Regions from separate parts of the Streptomyces sp. NBC_00483 genome, predicted to be linked through region 2. Evidence: riboswitches for the same ligand, from Rfam matches in the RefSeq annotation. Region 2 holds a riboswitch; each other region holds the start of a gene.

The links. Region 2 has a riboswitch for cobalamin ahead of metE (5-methyltetrahydropteroyltriglutamate--homocysteine S-methyltransferase). Riboswitches for the same ligand answer to the same signal wherever they lie in the genome.
Region 1: linked by a shared signal. The riboswitch ahead of OHA73_RS39305 (CbtB domain-containing protein) and the one ahead of metE (5-methyltetrahydropteroyltriglutamate--homocysteine S-methyltransferase) in region 2 are both predicted to bind cobalamin.
Region 3: linked by a shared signal. The riboswitch ahead of OHA73_RS12385 (cobalamin biosynthesis protein) and the one ahead of metE (5-methyltetrahydropteroyltriglutamate--homocysteine S-methyltransferase) in region 2 are both predicted to bind cobalamin.

Annotation. Positions count from the first base shown of each region.
Region 1 is NZ_CP107880.1:8,787,166-8,791,723, forward strand. It holds gene OHA73_RS39300 (methylmalonyl-CoA mutase family protein) at 1-1,651, opposite strand, end outside; cobalamin riboswitch at 1,859-1,980, shown strand; gene OHA73_RS39305 (CbtB domain-containing protein) at 2,019-2,240, shown strand; gene OHA73_RS39310 (CbtA family protein) at 2,263-3,033, shown strand; gene OHA73_RS39315 (hypothetical protein) at 3,285-3,764, shown strand; gene OHA73_RS39320 (GntR family transcriptional regulator) at 3,872-4,555, shown strand.
Region 2 is NZ_CP107880.1:674,429-678,986, forward strand. It holds gene OHA73_RS02805 (amidohydrolase family protein) at 1-357, opposite strand, end outside; gene OHA73_RS02810 ((2Fe-2S)-binding protein) at 534-1,208, opposite strand; gene OHA73_RS02815 ((2Fe-2S) ferredoxin domain-containing protein) at 1,205-1,591, opposite strand; cobalamin riboswitch at 1,653-1,775, opposite strand; cobalamin riboswitch at 1,883-2,080, shown strand; gene metE (5-methyltetrahydropteroyltriglutamate--homocysteine S-methyltransferase) at 2,258-4,558, shown strand, end outside.
Region 3 is NZ_CP107880.1:2,809,676-2,814,233, forward strand. It holds gene OHA73_RS12370 (lysozyme) at 1-557, shown strand, start outside; gene OHA73_RS12375 (inorganic phosphate transporter) at 763-2,037, shown strand; gene OHA73_RS12380 (hypothetical protein) at 2,060-2,281, shown strand; cobalamin riboswitch at 2,359-2,500, shown strand; gene OHA73_RS12385 (cobalamin biosynthesis protein) at 2,538-3,518, shown strand; gene OHA73_RS12390 (cobyric acid synthase) at 3,515-4,558, shown strand, end outside.

The DNA.
Region 1 (4,558 bases), 8.1 Mb from region 2:
CCTCCTCGTACACGGTGTCGCTGGAGCACAGGCACGCCTCCAGCGCCCCGCTCTCCTCGAACGTGCCGTCCGTGACCGGTTCGATGCCGCCCGCCTGGAAGAGGTTGGCGGCGAAGCCGACGCGGGCGGTGTGTGCGGCGGCCGGGCCGAGCGCGGCCAGGTAGACGCGGGGGCGGGCGCCGGTCGCGGCGAGATGCGCGTCGGAACGGGCCCGCAGCGCCTCGAACGCCTCGTCGCGGCGTACGCGCGGCAGGCCGCCGGACGGCGGGGCCGGGGCCGGCTCACGCACGACGGTCTTCTCGGCGAGGCTCGGGAACTCGCTGACCCCGGTGACCGGTTCGCGGCGCGTGGCCAGCTTCTTGCTCCGCGCCTCCCAGGTCGCGGCCAGCCGCTCGCGGACCAGGCCCGAGCGCAGCGCCGCTGCCTGCCCGCCGGCCTTCTCGATCTCCTGGAAGAACTCCCAGCCCGCATGGGCGAGTTCGTCGGTCAGGCGCTCCACATACCAGGAGCCGCCCGCGGGGTCGACGACCCGCGCGAGGTGGGACTCCTCGATGAGGATGGTGGAGGTGTTGCGGGCGATACGGCGGGCGAAAGCGTCCGGCAGACCCAGCGCGTGATCGAACGGCAGCACGGTCACGGAGTCGGCCCCGCCCGCCCCGGCCGCCAGCGACGCGACGGTGGTCCGCAGCATGTTCACCCACGGGTCGCGCCGGCTCATCATCACCGGTGACGTCACCGCGTGCTGGAGCTGCGCACCCGAGGCGGTCGCCCCGCAGGCCTCCGCGACCCGCGCCCACAGGCGGCGCGCGGCACGGAACTTGGCGATGGTCAGGAACTGGTCGGCACTCGCCGCGTACCGGAACTCCAGCTGCCCCAGGGCCTGTTGGACGCTCAGTCCGGCGTCCGTCAGAGCCCGCAGGTAGGCGACGCCGGTCGCGAGGGACGCGCCGAGCTCCTGGGCGGCCGACCCACCGGCCTCGTGGTACGGCAGCGCGTCCACGGTCAGCGCCCGCAGGCCCGGGTACTCGTCGGTGCACAGCCGGGCCAGCGCGACGGCGGGCGCCGCGTCACCGGACTCGCCCGTACGCGCCTCGTGCCCCAGCGGGTCGGCGCCGAGGTTGCCCCGGGCGGCGTCGTGGGCGATGCCACATGTGTCGTAGAGCCGCAGCAGATCCCGCGCGGCGGCGTCGTACTCCGCTCCCGCGTCGAGTACGACGGGCGCCAGATCGAGGTGGACACCGTCGAGCGCGGACGCGAGCGCGGAGACGGGGAAGCGGGCCGATTCGCCCACGGCCAGCCACAGTGACGTGACGCCGTTCTCCAGATCGGCCAGGACCGCACCGGAGTCGGCGACCGTGTGCCGCTGCCGTACGTCCCAGCCGCCGGCCGCGTTGCCCTCGGCGCGCCCGCCGCGTACGAACGGCGCGAAGCCGGGCAGGCCGGGGTCGGGCGCGTTGCTGTCGGCTGTGTACAGGGGCGGGACGCGCAGCCCGTCCTCGAGCGCGGTGGACAGGGCGTACTCCGCCTCGGAGTCCGAGACTTCCTTGCCGGACTTGCGCAGAACACCCGCCACCAGGTGCTGCCATTGCTCAAGGGTCGCGTCAGGAAACTCGGCTGCCAGGGAGAGCCCGTCGTCAGGCAGGACCGTCATGCCCGGATGCTAGGTCAGTCGGCTGCTGAACAGGGCGGGGCGCGAGTGTGACCTTGTTTACCTTGTCCTGAACGCGTCGCCGTCGTATCGGCTGGGAACAACAGGTCCCTTCGGCTGGGAACAGCAGGTCCCTGTTCGCCGACCGGCACCCACGCGAGCGAGTCGTTCGCGCCCCATCTTGGCCATGCACGCGACACGCGGTACGGTCCCAGGGTTATCGACGACAGCACGACGGAAGCCGGTGAGATTCCGGCACGGTCGCGCCACTGTATGCGGGGGCCTTCGGGCCGCTCCGTGAGTCAGACCCGGGCTGTCGTCCCTTGCACCACCGATATGGGACGCGAACTCCCGAAGGAGGCCTTGCGCGATGGCGCAACACGTCGCCCAGCCGACTGCCACCACCCCCGCCATTCCGGCCAAGCTGCCGCTGAAGGTGATCGCCCCCTGGGCTGCCTTCTTCGGCATCCTGATGCTCGTCCTGCTCTACTTCGTCGGCGCCGAACAGGGCGCCACCTCCGTGTTCAGCGGTGCGGGGGTTCATGAATGGGTGCACGACGCCCGACACCTGCTCGGCTTCCCCTGCCACTGACCCAGAGGGATCCGACGCGCTCATGAACTCAACAACCGTACGCAACCTGCTCGTTCGCGGCATGCTCGCGGGCCTCGCAGCGGGTGTGCTCGCCCTGGTGATCGCCTACTGGCTCGGCGAGCCCAATGTGGACAGCGCCATCGGCTTCGAAGGGGCCCACGCGGGGCACTCCCACGGCGACGAGGTCGAACTCGTCTCCCGGAGCCTGCAGTCCACGGCCGGCCTCGCCACCGGAGTCCTCGTCTACGGGGTCTCGTTCGGCGGCATCGCCGCACTCGCCTACTGCTTCGCCCTCGGGCGCGTCGGCCGCTTCGGCCCGCGCGCCACGGCGCTGCTCCTGTCGGGCTGCGCCCTGCTCGCCGTGTACGTCGTGCCGTTCCTGAAATACCCGGCCAACCCGCCCGCCGTCGGCAACGGCGACACCATCGGCAAGCGCACCACCCTGTACTTCCTGATGATGGTGCTCAGCGTGCTCCTCGCCGTCGCCGCGACGATCCTCGGCAAGCGGCTCGCGCCGAGGATCGGCACCTGGTACGCCACCGTCGTGGCGGTCCTCGGCTTCGCCGTGGTGATCGGTCTCGCGTACGCGTTCCTGCCCGTGATCAACGAGGTGCCGGCCCACTTCCCCGCGGCACTGCTGTGGCGCTTCCGGCTGTCCGCGCTCGCCATGCAGATCGTGATGTGGGGCGGATTCGGCCTGCTCTTCGGCGAGTTGGCCGAACGCCTGCTGAACCCGAAGCCGAAGCCGACAACGGCTCCGCCCGCACAGGCGTCGGTGCCCTCGGGTAACTGACCTGCCCCCGAGGCACACGAGAGGGCCCCCGGCACCGACCGGGGGCCCTCTCGCGTTTCACGGACACCACCGATGGGTCGAAGAATCACCCGCGACCGGGCGCTCTGGAGTGAGTCGTATTCAGTGACGACTGGGCCAGGTCTTGTGGGCGCGAGCAGTGTCAGTGCCGGGACGTAGCCTCGGGGTCTCTGTTCGTTCGTGCGTCTTCTGCGTGTGATCGCAGGGGGCGATGTTCCGCAAGGGGTCTGAGCATGGGTTCTGACGTGTCGGTCGACGGGCGCGCCGACTTCGATTTTCTCTTCGGCCGCTGGCGGGTGCGCAACCGCAAGCTGGTGGACGTCGCCGACCTGGCGTGTGAGGAGTGGGTCGAGTTCGATGCGACGTCGGCGATCGAGCCGATCCTGGGTGGGTTGGGGCATGTCGATCGGATATGGACCGACAGCTTCGAGGGGTTCACGCTGCGCCAGTTCGATCCGGAAGCCAAGATCTGGCGGATCTGGTGGGCCTCCAGCACCCGGCCCGGCCATCTCGACCCGGCCATGGAGGGGGCCTTCAGCGACGGCTTGGGTCGTTTCTACTGTGACGACGTTCTGGGCGGTCATGCCGTGAAGGTCCGCTTCGACTGGACCAACTCCTCACCCGACGCGGCCCGGTGGGAGCAGGCGTTCTCCTACGACGGCGGAGCCACCTGGCGCACCAACTGGACCATGGACCTCAGCCGGATCGCGTAGCTGCGGTAGCAGTGGGCGATGGAGTCACGGGGGCCGAGGGGGATTTGGGGAAGCTGGTGGCAGACCCATTGCCCTTGGTCGCTACGGCAGTTACGGTCCAGTCGTATATGACATATGAGATTCCATTTGGGGGCTCGACCTTGCCTGCTTTCAGTCCGGCCACCTTGCCGTCGCGGACCGCGCACGTACTCGAGGCCATCAAGGCGGCGATCCTGAATGGGGAGTTCAAGCCGGGAACCGCGCTGGTGGAGAACGTGCTGGCGGGGGAGTTCGGTGTGTCGAAGACGCCCGTGCGTGAGGCGTTGAAGGCGCTGGAGGGCTCGGGGCTCGTCGTCATCCGGCCGTTCGCCGGCACCACGGTGCGGGAGCTGAGCGAGCAGGACGCGATGGCGGTCTACGACATGCGCCTGCTCCTGGAGCCGGAAGCGGTGCGGCGCAGCGTCGTCGCGGGCAGTGACTTCTCCGGCGCGGCACAGGCGTTGGAGCGCGCGGCGCTTGCCGAGGACGCCTCGACCCGCTCCACCGCCAACAGGGACTTCCACCGCGGTCTCTACGCCGGGTGCGGCAACCCGCTGCTGCTCCGCACGCTCGACGGGCTCCGCGATCAGACGGCGCTCGTCTCCGCGTCCTCCTGGGCCCGGTCACCGTCGTGGCAGGAGGAGTCCCGCGAGCACGCGGCTGTACTCGAGTGCGTGCGGTCAGGGAAGGGCGACGAGGCTGCCACGCTCGTCCGGCGTCACATCGAGGGATTCGTGGCCCGGCACCTTCAGGAGGAGACGCTCACTCACTGAACA
Region 2 (4,558 bases):
GAGACGCACCGCGAGGCCGCCCCGGTCACCGAGATCACGGACCGTCGTGACGCCGACGTTCAGCAGCTGCTGCGCTCGACCGGTCATGGCGGCGAACAGCGCCTCGTCGCCCTGTTCCTGGAGCGTGGCGACGGGGTCGGGGCCCGCGTCGAAGCAGAGGTGCACGTGGGCATCGATCAGGCCCGGGAGCACGGTCCCGGCAGGAAAGGCGAGCCGAGGATCGTCGGGCCGCGCCTGGCGCTCGACCTCTTCGCGCGGGCCGGCGCAGGCGATGACGCCCTCGCGTACGAGCACCGCGCCGTCGGCGACAGCGTCACGATCGGGTCCGGCCAGTACTTGCGCGGCGGTGATCAACATGAGGCGCGGCTCTCTTTCGCGTGCGAGGACGTCGGCTACTGGAGGTACTGGAGGCAGAACATCAGACAGGACATCAGACAGAGCGAGGAGTTGGTGGATGTCGGTCCCCCCGGCGCTGATGTGTCTTGTGTGTCTTGTCGTCATCGCCGCACCATCAGCGCACCATCGCCGTCCCGTCAGCGCGCCAAACAGCAGTCTCCGCACTTGCCGCCGCCAGGAGCGCGGTAGAAGAGGCAGCAGCTGCGCCGCCGGAACGCGAGATCGGCTCCGGTGATCCGGCCCGTGCCCCGCAGTCGGCCCGTCTCCAGCAGTTCGTGCGTCAGGCGGGTGAGATCCGTGCGCAACTCGGGCCGGGACCTGAGTAGTTGCGCCGCCGATCCGACGAGCGCCGACGCGGAATTGCCGGCCAGCAGGCGCGGCGCCACCTTGGTGGTGAAGCCGCTCTCGACCGCCGCCAGGACGCCGTCCACCTCCGAGTGGACCGCGTCGGCGAGTGACGGGAACTCTGCCGCGCGTCGGCCCTCGGGCCGGGGCAGCCGGAGAGCCGAGCCCTCGCCCGACCACTCCACCGTGGTCATCGTCGGCACGATCCCGTGGACGAGCGTGCAGGCGAGGACCGGTGACCAAAGGCGGGCCGCAAGACCCAGGTGTGCGATGGAGACGCCGATGCGGGGTTCGGGCGTGTTGTAGCGGTCGTTGACCGCCTGGGCGCGTTCGCCGAAACTGGCGCGCGCGAGCCGTGCGTCGGACGGCCGTCTCCAGTCCGTGTCGAGGGCGAAGAATCCGCCGATTCTCGACACGTCGCGCAGCGCCTCGGTGACCTGTTCCGGCGTCACGTCGGTCGACTTCATGAGGTCTTGGCCCTGCCCGGCGCGTCGATGAGGTAGAGGTCCAGGATCTCGGGGCGGGGCGCCACACCCGGTCCGCCGGCCCGCACCCAGTCCGCTATGTCCTCGGTGGCGTCACGGTCGTTGACCAGACCGTGCCACACCGGCCGCGCTCCGGCCGCCCGCCCGGCGGCGGAGGGCTGTACGACGATCACGTTGGCCTGTTCGCAGACGTCCAGGCACTCGGAGATCCGCGTCGGGGCAATCTGGCGCAGTCGCGCCGTCTGCGCCGCGTGATCCCCTGTGACCTTGACCGTGCCGCAACAGCAGTCGCGGCACACCACCACGCGGCACGGAACCGCCCGGTCCGCCGCGGGTGCCGGTACTTCGGCGAGCCGTTCGGGCATGCCGTTTCCTCCCTCTCGCCGGGGAGTTCCGCCCCGGGTTGCTTCGAGGTGGCGACGGCGTGAGTCTCCTGGCTCTCGGGTCCGTGCTCGTCCCGGCCTTCCCGCCCTCGCGGGGCAGTGGCTCTCCGGGATCCGCTCGCCGATCACAGTGGCGGTACCGCACCGGATTCGCACCGGTTTCCTCGGGCCGCCGTCGCCCGTGTTCACGGTCATCATGCCATCCGGCGCGGAGCGGCCGACGGGCCGGACGTTGTAGCGCCTGCCGGGCGCGGACCCGTAGGGTGAACGACGCAGCTGGTTCGCCCCGCCCGCCAGACGGGGCGTCGCAAGAGGGAACCCGGTGGGAATCCGGGACTGCCCCGCAGCGGTGAGTGGGAACGACCGCCGTCATACGCACTGGACTCCGGAAGAGGGGTTTGGGAAGCGACGGTCACTAGGTGTCCGCCCTTTCGGGTGGGCGTGCCCGCGAGTCCGAAGACCTGCCGACTGCCCGCGCACGGACGACTCGTGCGCGGAGATCTCGGTGACCTCGAGGGCGGGTCGGCGTACACATACCGGCGAAAGCCCGTGCCTCGCGGCGCGCGGTCGCCGCCACGGTGGTGTCACTCCTTCATGCCGCAGAAGTCCTCCGGGATCTCAGGGATACGTCTCTCGAAGGAGATTTCCGTGACCACCAGGACCGCGACCACAAAGACCGCAGCCGCACGGGCCACCGTGTACGGCTACCCCCGCCAGGGCCCGAACCGGGAACTGAAGAAGGCGATCGAGGGCTACTGGAAGGGCCGCGTCGACGCCGACGCCCTCCACTCCACCGCCGCCGAACTGCGCCGCACCGCCTGGCAGGACCTGGCCGCGTCCGGCATCGACGAGGTGCCGACCGGCGACTTCTCGTACTACGACCACGTCCTGGACACGACCGTGATGGTCGGGGCGGTGCCCGAGCGCCACCGGGCCGCCGTCGCGGCGGACGCCCTGGACGGGTATTTCGCCATGGCCCGCGGCACCCAGGATGCCGCTCCGCTGGAGATGACCAAGTGGTTCGACACCAACTACCACTATTTGGTCCCGGAGTTGGGGCCGGACACAGTGTTCTCCGCCGATTCCGGCAAGCAGGTCGCAGAGCTGCGAGAAGCCCTCGCTCTCGGTCTGGACGGCCGTCCTGTGCTGGTCGGACCGGTCACCTATCTCCTGCTGTCGAAGCCCGCTCCGGGCGTGGCCGACGACTTCGATCCGCTCACCCTGCTGGACCGGCTGCTGCCCGTCTACGCCGAGGTTCTCACCGACCTGCGCACCTCGGGGGCCGCCTGGGTGCAGCTCGACGAGCCCGCGCTGGTGCAGGACCGCACCCCGGCCGAGTTGAACGCCGCCGCCCGCGCCTACCGTGACCTCGGCGCCCTCCTCGACCGACCGAAGCTCCTGGTCGCCTCGTACTTCGACCGGCTCGGCGAGGCCCTGCCGGTGCTCGCCAAGGCCCCCGTCGACGGCCTCGCCCTCGACTTCACCGGCTCCGCCGCCGCCAACCTCGACGAACTCGCCGCCGTCGGCGGCCTGCCCGGCAAGCGTCTCGTCGCCGGTGTGGTGGACGGCCGCAACGTCTGGGTCAACGACCTGGAGCGGTCCCTCGCCACGCTCGGCACCCTGCTCGGGCTCGCCGAGCGCGTCGACGTGGCCGCTTCCTGCTCGCTGCTGCACGTCCCCCTGGACGCGTCCGTGGAGCGGGACATCGAGCCGCAGATCCGGCGCTGGCTCGCCTTCGCCCGCCAGAAGACCACCGAGGTCGCCACTCTCGCCAAGGGCCTGACCCGGGGAACCGGCGTGGTCGCGGCCGAACTCGCGGCCAACCGTGCCGCGTTGAACTCCCGCGCCACCTCGCCCATCACGCGCGATCCGGCGGTGCGGAGCCGCGCCGCCGCCGTCACCGAGGACGACGGGCGCCGCTCGCAGCCGTACGCCGAGCGGACCGCCGCCCAGCGCGCCCTCCTGAACCTGCCGCTGCTGCCGACCACGACCATCGGCTCGTTCCCGCAGACCGGCGAACTCCGCTCCGCCCGCGCCGACTTGAGGGCCGGTCGCATCGACACCACAGGGTACGAGGACCGCATCAGGAACGAGATCCGTGAGGTCGTCTCCTTCCAGGAGAAGGCCGGCATCGACGTGCTCGTGCACGGCGAGCCCGAGCGCAATGACATGGTCCAGTACTTCGCCGAGCAGCTCAACGGCTACCTGGCGACCCAGCACGGCTGGGTCCAGTCCTACGGCACCCGCTACGTCCGCCCGCCGGTCCTCGCGGGCGACATCTCCCGGCCCGAGCCGATGACCGTGCGCTGGACGACGTACGCCCAGTCGCTCTCCGACCGCCCCGTCAAGGGCATGCTCACCGGCCCTGTCACCATGCTCGCCTGGTCCTTCGTCCGCGACGACCAGCCACTGGGCGACACCGCCCGGCAGGTGGCGCTCGCTCTGCGCGACGAGGTCAACGACCTGGAGACGAACGGCACTTCGGTCATCCAGGTCGACGAACCCGCGCTGCGCGAGACCCTCCCGTTGCGCGCCACCGACCACGCGGCCTACCTCGCCTGGGCCACCGAGGCGTTCCGCCTCACCACCAGCGGCGTCCGACCGGACACGCAGATCCACACGCACATGTGCTACGCCGAGTTCGGCGACATCGTGCAGGCCATCGACGACCTCGACGCCGACGTCATCAGCCTGGAGGCCGCCCGCTCCCACATGCAGGTCGCCCACGAGCTCGCCGCTCACGGCTACCCGCGCGAAGCCGGTCCGGGCGTGTACGACATCCACTCGCCGCGCGTTCCGAGCGTCGACGAGGCAGCCGCCCTGCTGCGTACGGGACTTGAGGCCATCCCCTCCGAGCGGCTGTGGGTCAACCCGGACTGCGGGCTGAAGACCCGCGGCTGGCCGGAGACCCGCGCCTCCCTGGAACACCTCGTCGCCGCCGCACGCACG
Region 3 (4,558 bases), 2.1 Mb from region 2:
TCGTCTACGTCAAGGCGACCGAGTCCACGAACTACCGGAGCCCCTACTTCTCCCGGCAGTACAAGGGCGCCCGCAACGCGGGCATCGTCCGCGGCGCCTACCACTTCGCGCTGCCGCAGAAGTCCTCCGGCAAGGCACAGGCCTCGTACTTCGTACGCAACGGCGGGGCCTGGCGGCGCGACGGCTGGACGCTGCCGCCCGCGCTCGACATCGAGTACAACCCGTACGGCAAGGGCAAGCACCCCTGCTACGGGCTGCGGAAGTCGACGCTGGTGTCCTGGATCAGCTCCTTCAGCAACGAGATCGTCCGCAGCACCGGGCGCCGTCCGGTCATCTACACCAACGCGCGATGGTGGAAGCAGTGCACCGGCAACAGCCGGGCCTTCGCCGCCAACCACGCGTTGTGGCTCGCCCGGTACGACGAGCGCGCCGGCTCACTACCGGCAGGCTGGACCTACTGGACGTTCTGGCAGTACGCCGACAGCGGCCGGCTGCCGGGTGACCAGAATCTCTTCAACGGCTCGATGGCCCAGCTCAAGCGGTTCGCGAAGGGGTAGTCGAAAGGCCCGGCCGAAGGTCCCCGGAGCCCTTGGTTCCGGGGCCGTGGCGACCTCGAACCGGAACCGGCGGCGCCGCCTCGTGACAAGCCGAGCAGAGCCCCTCCGGATCGGGTCACCGGGGCGCCCGGCCCAGTTCATCTTCCGTTCACTCGGGCTCTTTACGTTCCAAAGAACCACTGACGTCCAACCGAAGCCTGGGTAAATGGAACACATCACGCTGCTCCTAGCGATCGTGATCGTTACCGCGCTGGTCTTTGATTTCACCAACGGTTTCCACGACACCGCCAACGCGATGGCGACGACCATCTCGACTGGCGCTCTCAAGCCGAAGACGGCGGTGGCCATGTCCGCCGTGCTGAACCTCGTCGGAGCGTTCCTCTCCGTCGAAGTCGCGAAGACGATCTCCGGCGGCATCATCAATGAGGACGGCCTCAAGACAGAGGTCATCTTCGCGGCGCTGGTAGGCGCCATCCTCTGGAATCTGCTGACCTGGCTGCTCGGCCTGCCGTCCAGCTCCTCGCACGCCCTGTTCGGTGGCCTCATCGGCGCCGCGGTCATGTCGATGGGCTGGTCCTCGGTCAACGGCGGCACGGTCGTCACCAAGGTGCTGCTGCCCGCGGTGGCCGCGCCGCTCGTCGCCGGCATCGCCTCGATGCTGGCCACCCGCCTCACGTACCGGATCAGCAAGAAGACCGACCAGAAGGCGACCGCCAAGGGCTACCGCGCCGGGCAGATCGCCTCCGCAGGTCTCGTCTCCCTCGCGCACGGCACGAACGACGCGCAGAAGACGATGGGCATCATCACCCTCGCCCTGATCACCGGCGGTGTGCTCGGGCACGACGCCGACCCGCCGCTGTGGGTCATCGTCTCGGCCGGTATGGCCATCGCGCTCGGCACCTATCTGGGCGGCTGGCGCATCATCCGCACCATGGGCAAGGGCCTCACCGAGCTCGCGCCGCAGCAGGGCTTCGCGGCGCAGACCAGTGCGGCGACCGCGATCCTCGCCTCCTCCCACCTGGGCTTCTCCCTCTCCACCACGCAGGTCTGTTCCGGCGGTGTGATGGGTGCGGGCCTCGGCCGCAAGGGCGGCGTCGTCCACTGGTCCACCGCCACCCGGATGTTCGTGGCGTGGGGTCTGACCCTGCCGGCCGCGGGCCTCGTGGGCGCGGGCGCCGAGTTCCTGACCAAGCAGGGCCCGTGGGGCATCGGCCTCACCGCCGCGCTGCTCGTGACCGGCTCGGCGATCATCTGGAAGCTGTCGCGCCGCAACTCCATCGACCACACCAACGTCACGGCGGACGAGCCGCACACCGCCCCCGCGCAGGAGGCCCCGGGTGTCGTGACGACCGCGATCGCCTCGGTCTCCCCGCCGCCGGTGGGCACGGTCGAGACGGTCGAGCCGGAGGCGAAAATACCCGCCCAGCCGAAGGCCGGTGCGGTGAGCGACCCCGCGCGCCCCGCCGGCGTCACGCTGTAGCGCAGAAGGAAGCAGGACAGGAATGAAGATCGACTGGGCGGCCCTCGGCTCCGTCTTCGGTGTCTCTCTCGTCATCACCGTGGCCCTCGTCGGCCTGTTCACCCTCGGCATCGTGGGCCTCTCCAAGCGGGAGTCGGCGGCGCGTGACGGTGGCTCGGCGGCGGTCGCGACGTCCGGGGCGTATGCCTGCTTCGCACTGTGCGCGGCGGCCGTGGCCTACGGGATCTATCTGATCGTGGCCTGATACGCAGTCATACGTGAGCGGGGTGCGGGACGCGACGTCCCGCACCCCGCTTGCGTGATCAACAGCAAGTTGACGTGCCAACTCGGAGCGTGGTGGACTTCCCCCGCCATATACGGCAGCAGTTGAGGAAGCCGGTGCGAATCCGGCGCGGTCCCGCCACTGTGAACCCCCTTCTTCAAAGGGGTGAGCCAGGAACTCTTGCTGCCGGTCTCGTCGAACCAGGGCGTGGACACCCTGAGTGAGGACACCTACCGCCATGCTCGCCCCGCGCGGCACTTGGCGGCACGAGCGCGTGTATGCGTGCGGTGCCGCCGCCGGAATCTTCACCGACCTTCTTCTCGGCGATCCGCGCCGTGGGCACCCCGTCGCCGGATTCGGACGCGCCGCCGCGGCCGTCGAGCGCGGGCTCTGGCGGGACCACCGTGGCGTGGGCGCCCTGCACACCGTGGTGTGTGCCGGTGGCGCCGCCGGTGTCGCGGCCCTCGCGTCCCGTCTCGTACGTCGCTCCCCCGTCGCCTCCGTCGCGTTGACGGCCGCAGCCACCTGGGCCGTCGTCGGCGGCACCTCGCTGGGCCGGGAGGCACGCGGCGTAGGGGCCGCCCTTGAGGCCGGGGACGTGGAGCGCGCGCGGGAGCTGCTGCCCCGACTGTGCGGCCGTGATCCGCAGGGGCTCGACGCCGACGGGATCGCCCGCGGCGTCGTCGAATCCGTCGCCGAGAACACCTCCGACGCCGTCGTGGGCGCGCTCGTGTGGGGCGCGCTCGGCGGGGTGCCGGGCCTGGTCGCCTTCCGCGCCGTGAACACGCTCGACGCGATGGTCGGGCACAAGTCCGTGAAGTACCGGCGGTTCGGCTGGGCCTCGGCCCGCCTCGACGACGTGGCCGGCTGGCCGGGGGCACGCCTCACCGGCGCCCTCGCGGTCCTCGCCGGTGGCCGCCCCCGGCAGGCGCTGGACGCGTGGCGGGCTGACGCGCGGCGCCACCCCAGTCCGAACGCCGGCGTCGTCGAGTCCTCCTTCGCGGGGGCGCTCGGGGTGCGGCTCGGCGGGACCTTGGCGTACGGCGGCCGGGTCGAGCACCGGCCGGTGCTGAACGCGCCGGGGCGCGCGGTCGAGGTGCGTGATGTGGATCGGGCCGTGCGCTTGTCGCGGCGGGTGTCTCTGTTGGCGTTGGGAGTCTGTGTGGGTGCGCGAGTCTTTGTGGGTGCGCGACGGATACGAGCGCGGGGGCGGCGATGACGGGCGGAGGGCTGCTCGTCGCGGGGACCACCTCCGACGCGGGCAAGAGTGTCGTCACCGCCGGGATCTGCCGGTGGCTGGCGCGCCAGGGCGTGAAGGTCGCGCCGTTCAAGGGGCAGAACATGTCCCTGAACTCGTTCGTGACCAGGGAGGGCGCCGAGATCGGCCGGGCGCAGGCCATGCAGGCTCAGGCCGCGCGGGCCGAGCCGAGCGCGCTGATGAATCCGGTGCTGCTCAAGCCCGGCAGTGACCGCAGCAGCCAGGTCGTGCTCATGGGGAAGCCTGTGGGCGAGCTGAGTGCGCGCGGGTTCTTCGGGGGGTCTGGGGGGTCGTCCCCCGGGGAAAGGCTGCACGGGGGGCGGCAGGCGGCGCTGCTCGACACCGTGGTGGGGTGCCTGGAGGAGCTGCGGGCCACCCATGACGCCGTGATCTGTGAGGGCGCCGGGTCGCCCGCCGAGATCAATCTGCGGCGGACCGACATCGTGAACATGGGGCTTGCGCGGGCGGCGCGGCTGCCGGTGCTTGTCGTGGGGGACATCGACCGGGGCGGGGTGTTCGCGTCCTTCTTCGGGACGACTGCGCTGCTGGCGCCTGAGGACCAGGAGCTCCTTGCCGGGTATCTGGTGAACAAGTTCCGGGGTGACGTGAGCCTGCTGGAGCCGGGGCTCGACATGCTCAAGTCCCTTACGGGGCGCGACACTTACGGCGTGCTTCCGTTCCAGCACGGGCTCGGGATCGACGAGGAGGACGGGCTCCGGGTGTCCCTGCGGGGGGCCGTACGGGAGTCGGTCGTGGCGCCGCCCGTGGGCGAGGACGTGCTGCGGGTCGCCGTGTGTGCGGTGCCGCTGATGTCGAACTTCACCGATGTGGACGCGCTGGCCGCCGAGCCCGGTGTCGTCGTGCGGTTCGTGGACCGGGCCGAGGAGCTCGTCGACGCGGATCTGGTCGTGGTGCCGGGGACGCGGGGGACGGTGCGGGCGCTGGAGTGGTTGCGCGAGCGCGGGCTTGCGGACGCGCTTGCGCGGCGGGCCGCCGAGGGG